2 regions of the Lentzea sp. NPDC003310 genome follow, and region 1 is predicted to be linked to the other one. Evidence: riboswitches for the same ligand, from Rfam matches in the RefSeq annotation. Region 1 holds a riboswitch; the other holds the start of a gene.
The links. Region 1 has a riboswitch for thiamine pyrophosphate ahead of thiC (phosphomethylpyrimidine synthase ThiC). Riboswitches for the same ligand answer to the same signal wherever they lie in the genome.
Positions count from the first base shown of each region.

Region 2: it holds a riboswitch for thiamine pyrophosphate, as region 1 does, so the genes downstream of both, ABZX02_RS20730 (thiamine ABC transporter substrate-binding protein) here and thiC (phosphomethylpyrimidine synthase ThiC) in region 1, are expected to answer to the same signal.

Region 1 is NZ_JBEXNC010000019.1:1,932-9,353, forward strand. It holds gene ABZX02_RS33835 (aldo/keto reductase) at 1-844, opposite strand, end outside; gene ABZX02_RS33840 (LysE family translocator) at 916-1,518, shown strand; TPP riboswitch at 2,228-2,352, shown strand; gene thiC (phosphomethylpyrimidine synthase ThiC) at 2,342-3,997, shown strand; gene thiD (bifunctional hydroxymethylpyrimidine kinase/phosphomethylpyrimidine kinase) at 3,994-4,809, shown strand; gene ABZX02_RS33855 (SRPBCC domain-containing protein) at 4,844-5,269, shown strand; gene ABZX02_RS33860 (MarR family transcriptional regulator) at 5,272-5,715, opposite strand; gene ABZX02_RS33865 (thiazole synthase) at 5,791-6,546, opposite strand; gene thiS (sulfur carrier protein ThiS) at 6,548-6,748, opposite strand; gene ABZX02_RS33875 (FAD-dependent oxidoreductase) at 6,745-7,422, opposite strand, start outside.
Region 2 is NZ_JBEXNC010000009.1:315,973-323,394, forward strand. It holds gene ABZX02_RS20710 (BTAD domain-containing putative transcriptional regulator) at 1-41, shown strand, start outside; gene ABZX02_RS20715 (DUF6131 family protein) at 105-260, shown strand; gene ABZX02_RS20720 (mannosyltransferase) at 540-1,754, shown strand; gene ABZX02_RS20725 (4a-hydroxytetrahydrobiopterin dehydratase) at 2,073-2,366, opposite strand; TPP riboswitch at 2,401-2,511, shown strand; gene ABZX02_RS20730 (thiamine ABC transporter substrate-binding protein) at 2,538-3,503, shown strand; gene ABZX02_RS20735 (iron ABC transporter permease) at 3,479-5,086, shown strand; gene ABZX02_RS20740 (ABC transporter ATP-binding protein) at 5,086-6,036, shown strand; gene ABZX02_RS20745 (SDR family oxidoreductase) at 6,049-6,804, shown strand; gene ABZX02_RS20750 (ABC transporter permease subunit) at 6,801-7,422, opposite strand, start outside.

The sequences.
Region 1 (7,422 bases):
TCCGGACGCCCGGAATCGGCACCAACCGGGGAGAACGCGCCCAGAACCACGCCAGCGCGCCCTGCACCAACGTCCGGCCGCCCGACGTCAGCACGTCCCGCACCGCTTCCCGAGCGCGGAAGTACTCCGGCGACGGCTTGCCGTCGACGAAGAACCGCAGCCACGACGGGTTCGTCACGCGCACGTCGTCCGCGGGCAGCTCGGCGAACGACTCCCGCGCCAGCAGCCCCATCGCCAGCGGCCGGCGGCACAGCACCGCGTACTCCCCCGCGTACATCCCGGGGTTGTCGAACAGCAGGTTGATGTCGGCCTGCGCGGCGATCCCGTGCTCGCCCTCGCAGAAGAACCGCGCCCGCTCCACGTCGTCCGTGCTCCACCCGTAGGCGCGGATCTTGCCCGCGGCCACCAGCGCCTCGCACTCGTCGCGCAGCAGCGCGGCCTGCTCCAGCCCCAGGGCGCCGACGTGCAGCTGGTACAGGTCGATCCGGTCGGTGCCGAGCCGCCGCAACGACGCCTCGACGGCCCGGCGCAGGTACGCGACCGACCCCTCGTCACCGGTCATCCGGCGCGTCGAGGCGTCGAACCCGCAGCCCCACTTCGTCGCGATCAACACCTGGTCGCGCATGTCCGCAAACGCTTGCCCGACCACCGTCTCCGCGTGCCCGCAGCCGTAGACGTCCGCCGTGTCGAACAACGTCACGCCCAGCTCGACCGCGCGCCTCAGCGCCTTGACCGACTCGCCGTCGTCGGCGGGACCCCAGCCCACCGGCAGGCCGTCCGGACCCGAGAACGGTCCGCCCATGGCCCACGTGCCGAAACCCAACTTCCCCAGTTCCAAGGTCATGCGCCCACCGAACATCCTGGAGCGCGCTCCAGGTCAAGAAACGAGTTGCGAGCACCAGCGACCATCAACGCATGCCCATCGAAAACATCGTCGCCTTCGTCGCGGCCTCGTTCCTCATCGCACTGTCGCCCGGACCCGGCACGGCCATGGTCCTGCGACAGTCGGTGCACGGGCGAAAAGCCGCGCTCGCGACGGTGTTCGGCATGGAGGTCGGCGTCGCCTGCTGGGCGATCGCGGCGGCGCTGGGCGTCAGCGTGCTGCTCACCGCGTCCGAGATCGCCTACCACGGCCTGCGGATCGCCGGCGCGGTCTTCCTGATCTACCTCGGCGTGAAGGCCCTGGTCACCAAGACCCTGCCGAACGCCGAGCCGCCGCCCGCGAGCCACGCGTTCCGCAGCGGCCTGGTCGTGAACCTCGCCAACCCGAAGCTCGGCGTGTTCGCGATCTCGTTCCTACCGCAGTTCGTGCCTGCCGGGGAGGCCGGCCAGGGGGTTCTGCTCTTCCTCGCCGTCGGGTGGGTCCTGATCGACACCGTCTGGTACCTGGTCATCGTGTCGGTCCTGCACACCATCCGCGGCTGGCTGAGCAGGCCGCGCGTCCGCCCCGCGCTCGAGAAGCTGTCGGGCGGCGTGCTGCTGGCGCTCGGAGTCCGGCTGGTACTCGACCCGCGTTGAGATCGGGTTGCCCCGGCGCCAGAACAGCTCGGGCAACCCGGCCAGCTCGGCGAACGTGTGGCACGCGGCCATCGACTCGTAGCCGCCCGCCAGCACGTGCGCGCGGATGCGGTCGAGGCGGCCGAACTCGACCACCTCACCGGCGATCAGGAACGGCAGCACCAGCTGCCAGGCCTGCACGACGGCCGGACGACGCCGGTGAGGTGCCCTCAACGCCGCGCGGGCGACGCGGAGCAGGTGCTCGTTCGCGCTCATCGTGTACGGGTGGGCCGCGTGGTCCCAGTTCCAGCGGCGTTCCTCGGTGACCGCGCACCGCACGCACTCGACCGGCCCGGTGCCGAGCTCGGCACCGCACCTCGAACACGCGAGCAGGGTCATCGCCCAGTCCACGCACGTCCACGGGTACTGGCCGACGTCCGCCGAGGTCACCAGCTCGGCCAGCTCCCGGTCCGCGAGCTGCGACGACGTCCGCAGCGCCTCCCAGTCGGCGAGCCAGAACTGGTCGAGCAGCTCCGCGCAGAAGCCGCAGTCGGGGTAGCCGCGACCGGCGAGCTCACCGCAGGACGGGCATGCCGAGACCACGGCGGGACGCTGGCCGCGTCGCGCGCCGGGCGGGAACGGCTGGTGATCAGCCACGGGGAAGAGATTAGGGGCAAACGACGCCCTTGGCAGCTGCGGCGCGCGCTGACTATGGTCGGTTCTCGACAACTCAACACAACGCGGGAGCTCGCGCCTGAGCGGGCTGAGAGGGTGACTGGCCGTAGTGCCGGTGTCACCGACCGCCTGAACCTGACCGGGTAATGCCGGCGTAGGGAGGAATGTCGTGACGGCACTTGACGACCGTTCGGTCAAGCCCAGCGTGACCACGGGCCCCATCTCGGGCTCCCGCAAGGTGTACCGCGAGGTGTCCTCGGACATCCGCGTGCCCTTCCGCAGGGTGGAACTGACCAACGGCGAACATGTCGATCTGTACGACACTTCCGGTCCGTATACCGACGACAACGCGACCATCGACGTCCACAGTGGACTGCCCGACCTGAGGTCGGGCTGGGTCGCAGCACGGGAACCGATCAACGGAGCTGTCAGCCAGCTCGCGTACGCGAAGGCCGGGATCATCACCCCGGAGATGCGCTACATCGCGGTGCGCGAGAACCTCGACGCGGAGTTCGTCCGCAACGAGGTGGCCATCGGGCGTGCGGTGATCCCGTTGAACCGCAAGCACCCCGAGGCCGAGCCGATGATCATCGGCAAGAAGTTCCTCGTGAAGATCAACGCCAACATCGGCAACTCCGCGGTGTCCTCCTCGATCGAGGAGGAGGTCGAGAAGATGGTGTGGGCGTCCCGCTGGGGTGCCGACACGATCATGGACCTCTCCACCGGCAAGCGGATCCACGAGACGCGCGAGTGGATCCTGCGCAACTCGCCGGTGCCGATCGGCACCGTGCCGATCTACCAGGCGCTGGAGAAGGTCAACGGCGATCCCGCGAAGCTGTCGTGGGAGGTCTACCGCGACACCGTGCTCGAGCAGTGCGAGCAGGGCGTCGACTACATGACCGTGCACGCGGGCGTGCTGCTGCGGTACGTGCCGCTGACGGCCAAGCGCGTCACCGGCATCGTCTCACGCGGCGGGTCGATCATGGCCGCGTGGTGCCTCGCGCACCACAAGGAGAGCTTCCTCTACACGCACTTCGAGGAGCTCTGCGACATCCTGCGCGCGTACGACGTGACGTTCTCGCTGGGTGACGGGCTGCGGCCCGGTTCCATCGCGGACGCCAACGACGCGGCGCAGTTCGCCGAGCTCAAGACCCTGGGCGAGCTCACGCACATCGCGCGGGCGAAGGACGTCCAGGTGATGATCGAGGGCCCCGGCCACGTGCCGATGCACAAGATCGCCGAGAACGTCCGGCTGGAGGAGGAGTGGTGCGGCGAGGCGCCGTTCTACACCCTCGGGCCGCTGGCCACGGACATCGCGCCGGCGTACGACCACATCACGTCCGCGATCGGCGCGGCGCAGATCGGCTGGCTCGGCACCGCGATGCTCTGCTACGTCACGCCGAAGGAGCACCTCGGCCTGCCGAACCGCGACGACGTGAAGACCGGCGTGATCACGTACAAGATCGCGGCGCACAGCGCGGACCTCGCCAAGGGCCACCCCGGCGTCCAGGACTGGGACGACGCGTTGTCCAAGGCGCGCTTCGAGTTCCGCTGGGAGGACCAGTTCAACCTGTCGCTCGACCCGGACACCGCGCGCTCGTTCCACGACGAGACGCTCCCCGCGGAACCGGCGAAGACGGCGCACTTCTGCTCGATGTGCGGGCCGAAGTTCTGCTCCATGAAGATCACGCAGGACGTCCGCCGCTACGCCGAGGAACGCGGACTGTCCACTGTGGAGGCGATCGAGGCGGGCATGGCGGAGAAGTCCGACGAGTTCGCCGACACCGGCAACAAGGTCTACCTGCCGGTCGTGGAGACCTCGTGACCGACGCACCCCCTCGGGTGCTCACCATCGCCGGAAGCGATTCCGGCGGTGGTGCGGGCATCCAGGCCGACCTCCGCACGTTCTTCGCGTGCGGAGTGCACGGCTGCGTCGCGCTCACGGCCGTGACGGTCCAGAACTCGTTGGGCGTCACGGGCGTCTCCGAGATCCCCGCCGACGTCGTGGCCGCGCAGGTCGTCTCGGTCGCCGAGGACATCGGCGTGCAGGCCGCGAAGACCGGCATGCTCGCCTCGGCGCAGATCATCGAGGCCGTGATCCCGGCACTGGACCGCGTGGGCATCGGACGGGGCGGCGTCCCGTTCGTCGTCGACCCGGTCTCCGCGTCCATGCACGGCAACCAGCTCCTCGCCGACAACGCCCTGGACGCGTTGCGCGGCCTGCTGTTCCCGCGCGCGACGCTCGTGACGCCGAACCTCGACGAGGTGCGGCTGATCACCGGCATCGCGGTGAAGGACCGCGAGGACCAGCGCGTGGCGGCGGAGGCGTTGCACGCGCTGGGTCCGGAGTGGGTGCTCGTGAAGGGCGGCCACATGTGGGACGACCCGGAATGCCTCGACCTGCTCTACGACGGGCGCGAGTTCATCGAGTTGCCCGGGCCGCGCTACGAGACCGAGAACACGCACGGCTCCGGTGACACGCTCGCCTCGTCGATCAGTTCGGCTCTCGCGAAGGGCGCGACCGTGCCGGAGGCGGTGCGGTTCGGCAAGGACTTCATCGTGCGGTCGGTGGCGGCGGCCTACCCGCTGGGCGCCGGAGTCGGTCCGGTGTCGCCGTTCTGGAGCCTGGACGGCTGAAAATCGCTGGACCGCCTCACCATGCTTGACAACCGTGCAGAACAACGAGGTCAGGACCGAGCTGGTCATCCCGGCGCCGATCGACGACGTGTGGCGCGTGCTGGTGGACTTCGGCGGCTACGCCCGCTGGAACCCCGTCATGGAGTACACGCGGGTGGACGGGACGAAGACGAAGGTGAAGGCGGCCAAGGGCACGCCGTTCGAACGCGACTTCGACGGAGAGCTGGTCTCCGTCGAGCCGTACGTGCTGGCCTCCCAGGGCGGCGACCCGGAGACGTTCTTCGGGCGCCACCGCTGGGAGCTCAGCGAAACCGGCGGCGGCACGCTGCTGGTGAACGCCGAGACCTTCACCGGCACCATGGCCGCGGACGTGCTGGCGCAGACCCGCGAGGTGCTCGTCGCGGAGTTCGACGGCTTCAACAAGGCGCTGCTCGCGGTCTTCGCTGGCCGAAGCCGCTGACGCTACTTCGGCTCTTCGCCGACGAGCGTCTCCAGGGCGTCGAGCGCGCCCACCAGAGCCGCGATGTGCTCGGGCGTGAGCTGCTCGATCCGGCGCTGCAGTTCGCGCACCCGCGCGGACCGCACGCCGGACACCATCGTCTCGCCCTCGGGCGTGGGGGTGGCGAGCCAGGCACGGCCGTCCTGCGGGTCGGGTTCGCGCTTCACGTACCCGGCCTCGACCAGCGCGGCCACGATGCGCGACAACGTCGGGGGCGCCACGCCCTCCTTCGTCGCCAGGTCGCCGAGGCGCATGGGACCGCAGCGCGCGAGGGTGGCCAGCGCGGACACCGCGCCGGGGCCCAGACCGGGGGATCCGGTGCGGCGCAACAACCGGGCCAGCCGGCCGATCGCCAGGTACAGGCGCGCCGTCGCGTCCTCGACCTCGGCGTCAATGGGGGCGGTCACGGCTAGTCGTCCTCCTCGGCGGAACTTACGTAGTGCTCAATCATCCCCCAACACGTGAGTACCCAAGGTAGCGACTCAAAGACCCGGCGAAGACGCTTGGGCCCAAAAGCGCTGCGGAATCCGGCCGGCCAGGCGCGCCAGCCGTCCGCCCTCGACCGCACAACGCATGGCGGCGGCCATCCGTTCCGGGTCCTGCGCTCGTGTGACGGCGGTCGCCAGCAACACCGCTGAGCAGCCGAGTTCCATCGCCAGCGCCGCGTCGGAGGCCGTGCCGATGCCCGCGTCCAGGACAACTGGAACAGAAGCACGAGAAGTGATCAGCTCGATGTTGTGCGGGTTCCGAATTCCCAGCCCCGTGCCGATGGGAGAACCCAACGGCATGACGGTCGCGCACCCGATGTCCTGGAGCTTCAAGGCCAGCACCGGATCGTCGTTGGTGTAGGGCAGGACGACGAAGCCGTCGTTCACCAGCCGCTCGGCCGCGTCGAGCAGCTCGACCGGGTCCGGCAGCAGCGTCTCCTCGTCGTGCACGACCTCGAGCTTGACCCAGTTCGTCTCCAGCGCCTCGCGCGCCAGCTGGGCGGTCAGCACGGCCTCGGCGGACGTGCGGCAGCCAGCGGTGTTCGGCAGCACCTCGATTCCGAGGCGCCGCAACAACTCCAGCACCCCGGTCCGGCCCGCGGCGTCGACCCGGCGCATCGCCACGGTCGTGAGCTCGGTGCCGGACGCGACCAGCGCCCGTTCCAGCACCGAGAGGTTCGCGGCACCACCGGTGCCGGTGACGAGCCGGGACCGGAACTCCCGGCCCGCGATGATCAGCGGATCGTCCACGTCAGCCTCCCTGGACCGCGGTCAGCACCTCGACCACGCCGCCGTCCGGCACGATCGTCTTCTCCCACAACGCCCTCGGCACCACGGCGCCGTCGAGCGCCACCGCCACGCCCTTGTCGGGGGCTCCCACCAGCGTCACGACCGCGGCCACCGACGTGCCGTCGGCCAGGTCGCGGGAGGTCCCGTTCACCTGTGCCTTCACGAACTTCCTCCCAGCAGTGCGACGACTTGCCGTGCCGTGTGCGGGGCCAGCAGCAGCCCGTTGCGGTGGTGCCCCGTCGCGGCGATCACGTCCGGCTCCAGCCACCGCACCACCGGGACGTTGTCGGGACTGCCCGCGCGGAATCCCACGGCCGCCTCGGTCAGCGCGTACTCGGCGATGCCCGGCAGCACGGTTTCCGCGTCCCGCAACAGGTCCCGCACGCCCGCGACGGACACGTCGGTGTCGAAGCCGGCCTCGTACTGGGTGGCGCCGACGACCAGTCCGTCGTCGCGCGGCACCAGGTAGACCGGACGGCCCGAGACCAGCGCGCGGATCGTGTGGCGCGGCGGCGGCAACGAGCCGGGCCGGTGCGTGAGCCGCAGGATCTCGCCCTTGACCGGCCGGATCACGTCGCGCAGCGCCGGGTGCAGCGCCCCGCTCCACGCGCCCGCGGCGATCACGGTGACCCGTCCCTCCACATCGGACTGGACACCGGCGTCCCGGCATGCCTTCCACAGTGCGGAAAGCAGCAGCCTGTTGTCGACGGCCAGGTCGCCGGACGCGAACACGCCGCCACGCACCGCCGGACCCAGCGAGGGTTCGAGGGCGCGGATCTCCCGCGAGGTCAGCAACTCCCCGGCGTGCCTCAGGTCGGCCAGGTCACCGGGCTGCGT
Region 2 (7,422 bases), on a different contig from region 1:
AGGAAGCGCGTGACCTGATTGCATCACTGACAAATGTATGACGCGAGGTTTGTACCGACCTCCGCCGGGTACCTCTAGTTCAGGATTCCCCACCTGGAGGTGTCATGATCGTCCTCGGACTGATCCTGCTCGTCGTCGGATGGCTGGCTGGTATCAGCATCCTGACGACGCTTGGCGTGGTGCTGCTGGTGATCGGCGCGATTCTCGCCGTGCTCGGCGCGGTCGGCAAGCCGATCGGTGGTCGTGCGCACTACTTCTGATCGCCGCTCGGATCACCGTTCCTCCCCTCGGAAACGGTGAAGGGGGAGTCTCCTTTGTGGAGGCTCCCCCTTCTTTTTGTCTCACAACGGTTTTACACGTTGTTCTTGGCGCGAGCGGCGGCGGCGAACACTCCGAACGCGACCCCCAGCATGGCCAGAGCGGCGACAGCGGCAACAACAAGATCAACAGACATGATCAGAAAAACTCCCTCTTGCGATCTCTCCCGTCTTGATGACGCCGGGGTACCCCGTTTCGTTGCCTCGGGTAACGTTTTCGGGGTGAAACTCCGTGCTGTGGAAGCGCGAGTGCTCTCCGTAGCGCCGTGGCTGTTCGGGTTGTCGGTGCTCGGGCACCTGTTCATGGTCGCCTTCCAGACGAAGATGACCATGATCGACCTGCTGGTGTACCGCAACGGATCGCCGCACCTGTTCCAAGGTGATCTCTACGAGTGGCGGCTCGACCAGTACGCGGACGTGTTCCCGCTGCCGTTCACGTACCCGCCGTTCGCGGCCGCGATCTTCACGCCGATGAGCTGGGTGCCGTGGGAGGCCTCCCGGTGGATCTGGCAGCTGATCTGCCTGGGCTGCCTGTACTTCATCGTGCGCACCAGCCTGAAGCTGCTGAAGCTCCAGGACCCGCGCCGCGCCATGATGTGGACCGCGCTGACGCTGTGGATCGAGCCGGTCCGCACCACGCTCAACTACGGCCAGATCAACCTGGTGCTGGTCGCGATCCTCATCGGCACGCTCGCCAGCGCGCGCAACTGGGTGGGCGGCGCCGGCGTGGGGTTCGCCGCCGGCATCAAGCTCACGCCCGCGATCTCCGGGCTGTACTTCCTGATCCAGCGCCGCTGGATGGCCGCTGTGTGGTCGTTCGTCGCTTTTGTCGTCGTGTACGGCATCGGCTGGGCCATCTCGCCGTCGCAGTCGGACAAGTTCTGGTTCCAGCTGCTCGGGGACGCGAGCCGCGTCGGGCCGGTCGGCAGCGCCATCAACCAGTCACTGCGCGGAGCCCTGAGTCGCACGTTCGGCTACGACGTGAAGACCGGGCCGATCTACATCGTGGCCGTGCTGATCGCCGCCGCGCTCACCTGGTTCGCGGTCAGCAGGACCAAGGACGTGCTGGCGCTGATCGTCAGCGTCCAGATGCTCGGCCTGCTCGTCTCGCCGATCTCGTGGAGCCACCACTGGGTGTGGATGGTGCCCGCCCTGCTGTGGCTGGTCTACGAGGGCGGGCACCTGCTCTGCAAGATCACCGCCGGTCTGTGGGTGGTGCTGACCGGCGGCTACCTGATCTCGTTCCTGCTGCTGGCCCAGCCGAACATCTGGGACTTCCCGCGACCGTGGATCTTCGTCGTGCTCGGCTGGGGCTATCCGGCCGCGGGCGTGCTCACGCTGGTCGCGATCGGGCTAGCAGCCCGGCGTCAGCGGGACGAGCTGCTGCCCCGCGACGAGGAAGCTGCCGACGGCGAACCCAGCCGAGTCTCCGGCTGACGCGGGCCTCCAGGAGTTGCGGGCCGCGGTCCAGCCGAGCATCGCCTGGCCATCGTCCGCGAGCGCGATCCGCGTGAACGACGGCAGCGCCATGTTCAGCGCGTCCGGGGCGAAGGGGGTTCGCCGGGTCGACCGGCAGCAGGTAGGAGTTCGCCTGTACCCACGGCCACGTCTTGTGGTTGCTGATGCCGGTGGTCCGCACCTGGGCGAGGTCGCCGACGTGGAAGCCCGCGTTGGCGACAGAAAGTGATGTGCGCAACCGCATGAGGGTGTTCCCTCTCCACTCCGCGGGCGGCGGCAGCGCACATCTTGACCGAATCAGCTCATCGCGTCCAGGACTCCGTCGATCTCCTCGGCGAGAGTCACGTCGAGGGCGGTGATTCCTCCCTTGAAATGCGTGCTCAGGCGAAATGTCAGTGTCTTGTAACGGATGTCGATGTCCGGGTGGTGGTTGTCGTTCTCCGCGATCTCCGCGATCCGGTTCACGACCATGATCGCCTGCGGGAAGCTCGCCAGCTCCACGGTCCGGACGAGCGCCGCGTCCTGCGCGGTCCAGTCGGGCAGCTTGGGCAGCACGTCGTTCAACTGATCGTCGCTCAACAGCTCGGCCATGTCCTGATCGTCCCACCACGTCACGTAAGCTGCGCGTTTACCACGGGAGTCCGGTGAAGCGCCGGGCTGAGAGGAGGGCTCGCAAGCCCTCGACCGTCCACCTGATCCGGGTCATACCGGCGTAGGGAGAGGTTTGACGTGAGAAGGATTTTCGCTGTTTGCGCTGCTCTCGTGCTGGCCGGCTGTTCGGCCGGTGCGCCGACGGCGCCGCAGTCGCACGAGGTCACGCTGGTGACCCACGACTCGTTCGTGGTGAAGCCGGAGGTGCTGGACGAGTTCCAGAAGTCCTCGGGCATCACCGTGAAGCAGATCGCCAGCGGGGACGCGGGTGAGCTCACCAACAAGCTGGTGCTCACCAAGGCGAACCCGATCGGCGACATCGCGTTCGGCGTCGACTCGACGTTCGCCTCGCGTGCGCTGACCGAGGGCGTGTTCGCCGAGTACGCCTCGCCGGAGGCCTCCAAGGGCGCCCAGCGGTACAAGGCCGACGACACGAACCGGCTGCAGGCCGTCGACGTCGGTGACGTGTGCCTCAACATCGACCCGGCGAAGCTCGGTGGCGTCGAGCCGAAGTCGTACGACGACCTGATCGACCCGAGGTTCAAGGACAAGCTGGTCGTCGAGAACCCGGCCACCTCGTCGCCGGGGCTCGCGTTCCTGCTCGGCACGATCGCCAAGTACGGCGAGAACGGCTGGCAGGACTACTGGACCAAGCTCAAGGCCAACGGCGTCAAGGTCGTGAGCGGCTGGGAAGAGGCCTACAACCAGGAGTTCTCCGCCACCAAGGGCGACCGGCCGATCGTGGTGTCGTACGCGTCGTCGCCGTCGGCCGAGGGCGGCAAGACCAAGGCCGTGCTCGACACCTGCTACCGGCAGGTCGAGTACGCGGGCGTGCTGACCGGGGCGAAGAACCCCGAGGACGCCAAGAAGGTCCTCGACTTCCTGCTGGGCGAGAAGTTCCAGGCCCAGGTGGCCGAGCAGATGTACGTGTACCCGTCGCGCGAGGGCGTCGCGCTGCCCGAGTCGTGGGCCAAGGACGCTCCGCTGCCGTCTTCGCCGCAGTCGCTGCCCGCGGACAAGGTGAAGGACAACCGCGAGGCGTGGGTCGAGCAGTGGCGCAAGCTGGTGCAGGGCTGAGTTCGCGGACGGGGTGGTCGGCGGCGGCACTGCTGCCGCTCGCCTTCCTCGCCCTGTTCTTCGCCTGGCCCGTCCTCGCCATCGTCGCCCTCGGCTTCCGCGAAGGCGGTGTGCTGAAGGCACTCGGTGAGGGCGACACGTGGGAGCTGGTCGGGTTCACCCTCGGCCAGGCCGCCGCGTCGACGGTCGTGGCCGTCGTCGCCGGGATGCCGCTCGCGTTCGTCCTGGCGCGGTGCAAGATCCGCGGCCTGGGTGTGATCCGCGCGGCCGTGATGGTGCCGTTCGTGCTGCCGACCGTGGTGGTGGGCCTCGCGTTCCGGACGTTCTGGCCGGACGGCGGGGTGCTGCCGATCGTGCTGGCCAACGCGTTCTTCAACGTCGCCGTGGTCGCGCGGACCGTGGGTGGGCTGTGGGCACACACAGATCGGCGGGCCGAGGACGCTGCACGGGCGTTGGGCGCGTCACGGCCGCGAGCGTTCCTCTCGGTCGTGCTGCCCGCGCTGGCGCCGGCGATCGGGTCGGCCGCCGCAGTCGTGTTCCTGTTCTGCGCCACGAGTTTCGGCGTCGTGCTGGTACTGGGCGGGTCGCGGTACCGGACGCTGGAGACCGAGATCTACCTGCGCACGGTCGAGCTGTTCGACCTGTCCGGGGCGGCGGCGTTGTCGTTGCTGCAGTTCGCGGCCGTGCTCGCGGTGCTGGTGCTGGGAGCGCTGGCCCGGCGGCGGCGCGAGACCGCGCTCGCGTTGCGGGGCAGGGAAGAGCTGGCGCGGCGCCCGTCCGGCGGCGAGTGGTACGTCGTGGCCGCCGCCTTCGCGGTGGTGGCGACGCTGCTGGTGCCCGTGGTGGGGCTGGTGGCCAGGTCACTGTCCACCCGGGACGGTTGGAGCTTCGCCGGGTACGTGGCGCTGACCACCCGCGGCGACCGGGGAACGCTGGCCGTGACCGGGATCGACGCGGCGGTGAACTCGTTGCGGACCGCTTTCGACGCGACGCTCGTGGCGTTGGTGGTCGGGGTGTTCTCGGCCGTCGTGCTGGTCGGGCTGCGGCGGTCCGGCGCGCGGTTCGCCGAGGTGCTGGACACCGCGCTGATGCTGCCGCTCGGCGTGTCCGCGGTGACGGTCGGCTTCGGGTACCTGATCACGATGGACGCGCTGCCCGGCGACTTCCGGACCTCGCCGCTGCTGGTGCCGCTGGCGCAGGCGCTCGTGGTGACGCCGTTGATCGTGCGGATGGTGCTGCCGGTGCTGCGGGCCGTCGACGAACGGCTGCGGCAGGCGGCGGCGACGCTGGGCGCCTCGCCGGCCCGCGTGTGGCGCGAAGTGGACCTGCCGCTGGTCGGCCGGTCGCTCGTGGCGGCGGCCGGGTTCGGGTACGTGGTGGCGCTGGGCGAGTTCGGGGCGACGAGCTTCCTCGCGCGGCCGGACGCGCCGACGTTGCCGGTGGTGATCGCGCGGCTGATGTCGCGGCCGGGGGAGTTGAACAGCCAGATGGCCTACGCGGCGTGCGCGCTGCTGATGGTCGTGACGGTCGGGTGCGTGCTGCTGATCGAACGGCTGCGCGTGCCGAGCAGCGGGGAGTTCTGATGGCACTGGAACTGGACTCGATCACCGTCCGCTATGGACAGACGACCGCCGTGTCGGACGTGTCGCTCGAGGTGGCGGACGGCGAGGTCGTCGCGCTGCTCGGGCCGTCCGGGTGCGGCAAGTCGACCCTGCTGCGCGCCGTCGCCGGGCTGGAGAAGCCCTCTTCCGGTGCCGTGCGGTGGGATTCCGCCGACCTGGCGGGCGTTCCGGTGCACCGCAGGGAGTTCGGGCTGGTGTTCCAGGACGGCCAGCTGTTCCCGCACCGCACGGTCGCCGGGAACGTGGCGTTCGGCCTGCGCATGCAGAAGGTCGAGCGGGAAGCGCGGGACAAGCGCGTGCTCTCGTTGCTGGAACTCGTCGGCCTGGAGGGGTATGCGGGGCGTCGCGTGACGCAGCTGTCCGGCGGCGAGCAGCAACGGGTCGCGCTGGCGCGGGCACTGGCTCCCTCGCCGCGCCTGCTGCTGCTGGACGAACCGCTGTCGGCCTTGGACCGCGCACTGCGCGAACAGCTCGCGGTCGACCTGGCCCGGCTGCTGCGCGAGGCCGCGACCACCGCGCTCGTCGTGACGCACGACCACGACGAGGCCTTCACCCTGGCCGACCGGGTCGCGATCATGTCGCGCGGCCGGATCGTCCAGGTCGGCCCGCCGGCGCAGGTGTGGTCGTCGCCCGTGGACGTGGAGACCGCGAAGTTCCTGGGCTGCAGCAAGTTCGTGCCCGGTTCGTTCGTGGGGCTCGACGTCGAACGGGTGGGGCTGCGCGCCACGGCGTTGCGCGTGGACGCCGACGGCCTGCTGGAAGGCACGGTGCTGGAACGGGTCCACCGCCGCGACCACGTGCGGCTGCTGGTGGAGATCGGCGGCGAGGAGTACGAGGCCGTGGGACCGGTGTCCGTCGGCGACCGCGTGCGGCTCGCAATCGACTTGGACGGCGTCGCGCGCGTCGGGTAGTCATTGAGCCCTATGGGACTTCTTGACGGACGCGTCGCACTGGTCACCGGCGTGAGCAGGCGGGCGGGCATCGGCTACGCCATCGCCTCCCGGCTGCGCGCGTTGGGCGCCGACCTGTTCGTGCAGCACCACGTCGCGCACGACGCCTCGCAGCCGTGGGGCGCCGACGCCGTGGACGAGGTGCTGGAGGACATCGGCGCGCCCGGTCTGGGCGTGGACCTGGCCCGGCCGGAGGCACCCGAGGAGCTGGTGGCCGCGGCCGTCGAGGCGTTCGGACGGGTCGACATGTTGGTGTGCAACCACGCGCGATCCGGCGGAGACGGGCCGTTGGGAGAGCTGACGGCCGAGATGATCGACGAGCACTACGCCGTGAACACCCGGTCGTCGATCCTGCTGGCGCAAGCGTTTGCCCGGCGCTGGACCAGGACCGACGGCGGACGGATCGTGTTCCTGACGTCCGGCCAGAACCTCGGCCCGATGCCCGGCGAGATCGCCTACGCGGCGTCGAAGGGCGCGCTGGCGGCGATCGTCGCGACGCTGTCGCACGAGCTCGCGGACCGGGGGATCACCGTCAACGCGGTGAACCCCGGCCCCACCGACACGGGGTGGGCGGGGCCGGAGCTCACCGAGTTCGTGAACGAGCGAATGCCGTTGAAGCGCTGGGGTCAGCCGGACGACGCGGCCCGGCTGATCTCCTGGCTCTGCACGCCCGACGCTGCCTGGATCACCGGACAGGTGCTCAACAGCGAGGGCGGCTTCCGCCGCTAGTTGTCCTTCGTGATCAGGCGGATCGCCGCAAGCCCGGTCCCGATCAGCAGGTAGCACCCGGCCAGCAGTGTGCTGTCGCCGATCTGCCCCCACGGGATCGGGTCGCGCATCACGTCGACCAGCCCCGGGAAGCCCGTCGTGATCAGGAACGGGTGCAGCCAGTCCAGCGACGGGAACTGCCCCAGCACCTGGAACACGATGATCGTCGTCATGGTCGCCGCCTGCACCACGAGCGGGTGCTCGGTGGTGGCCGAGACGGCGAGGGCGACCGCGCCGACCGACACCATCTGGAACGTCACCAGGACGATGAACAACGCGATGCGGACCAGGCCCTCTCCGGTCGAGAGGGTCGTGCCGGACAGCGTCGCCATGCCGTCGGAGCCGAGGAACGCGGTGCCGGCGATGATGCCGACGACGGCCATCAGCGTGACGGCGAACAACGACATCGCGGCGAGGCCGAAGAGCTTCACGAACAGCAGCCGCACCCGCGACACCGGCGCGACCAGCAGGCCGCGCAACGTGCCGTGCTGGGCCTCGCCCGCCAGGCCGTCCGCCGCCCAGATCGACGCCACCAGCGGCAGCAGCAGGTTGAGCGACAGGAACAACGTGAAGATCGGG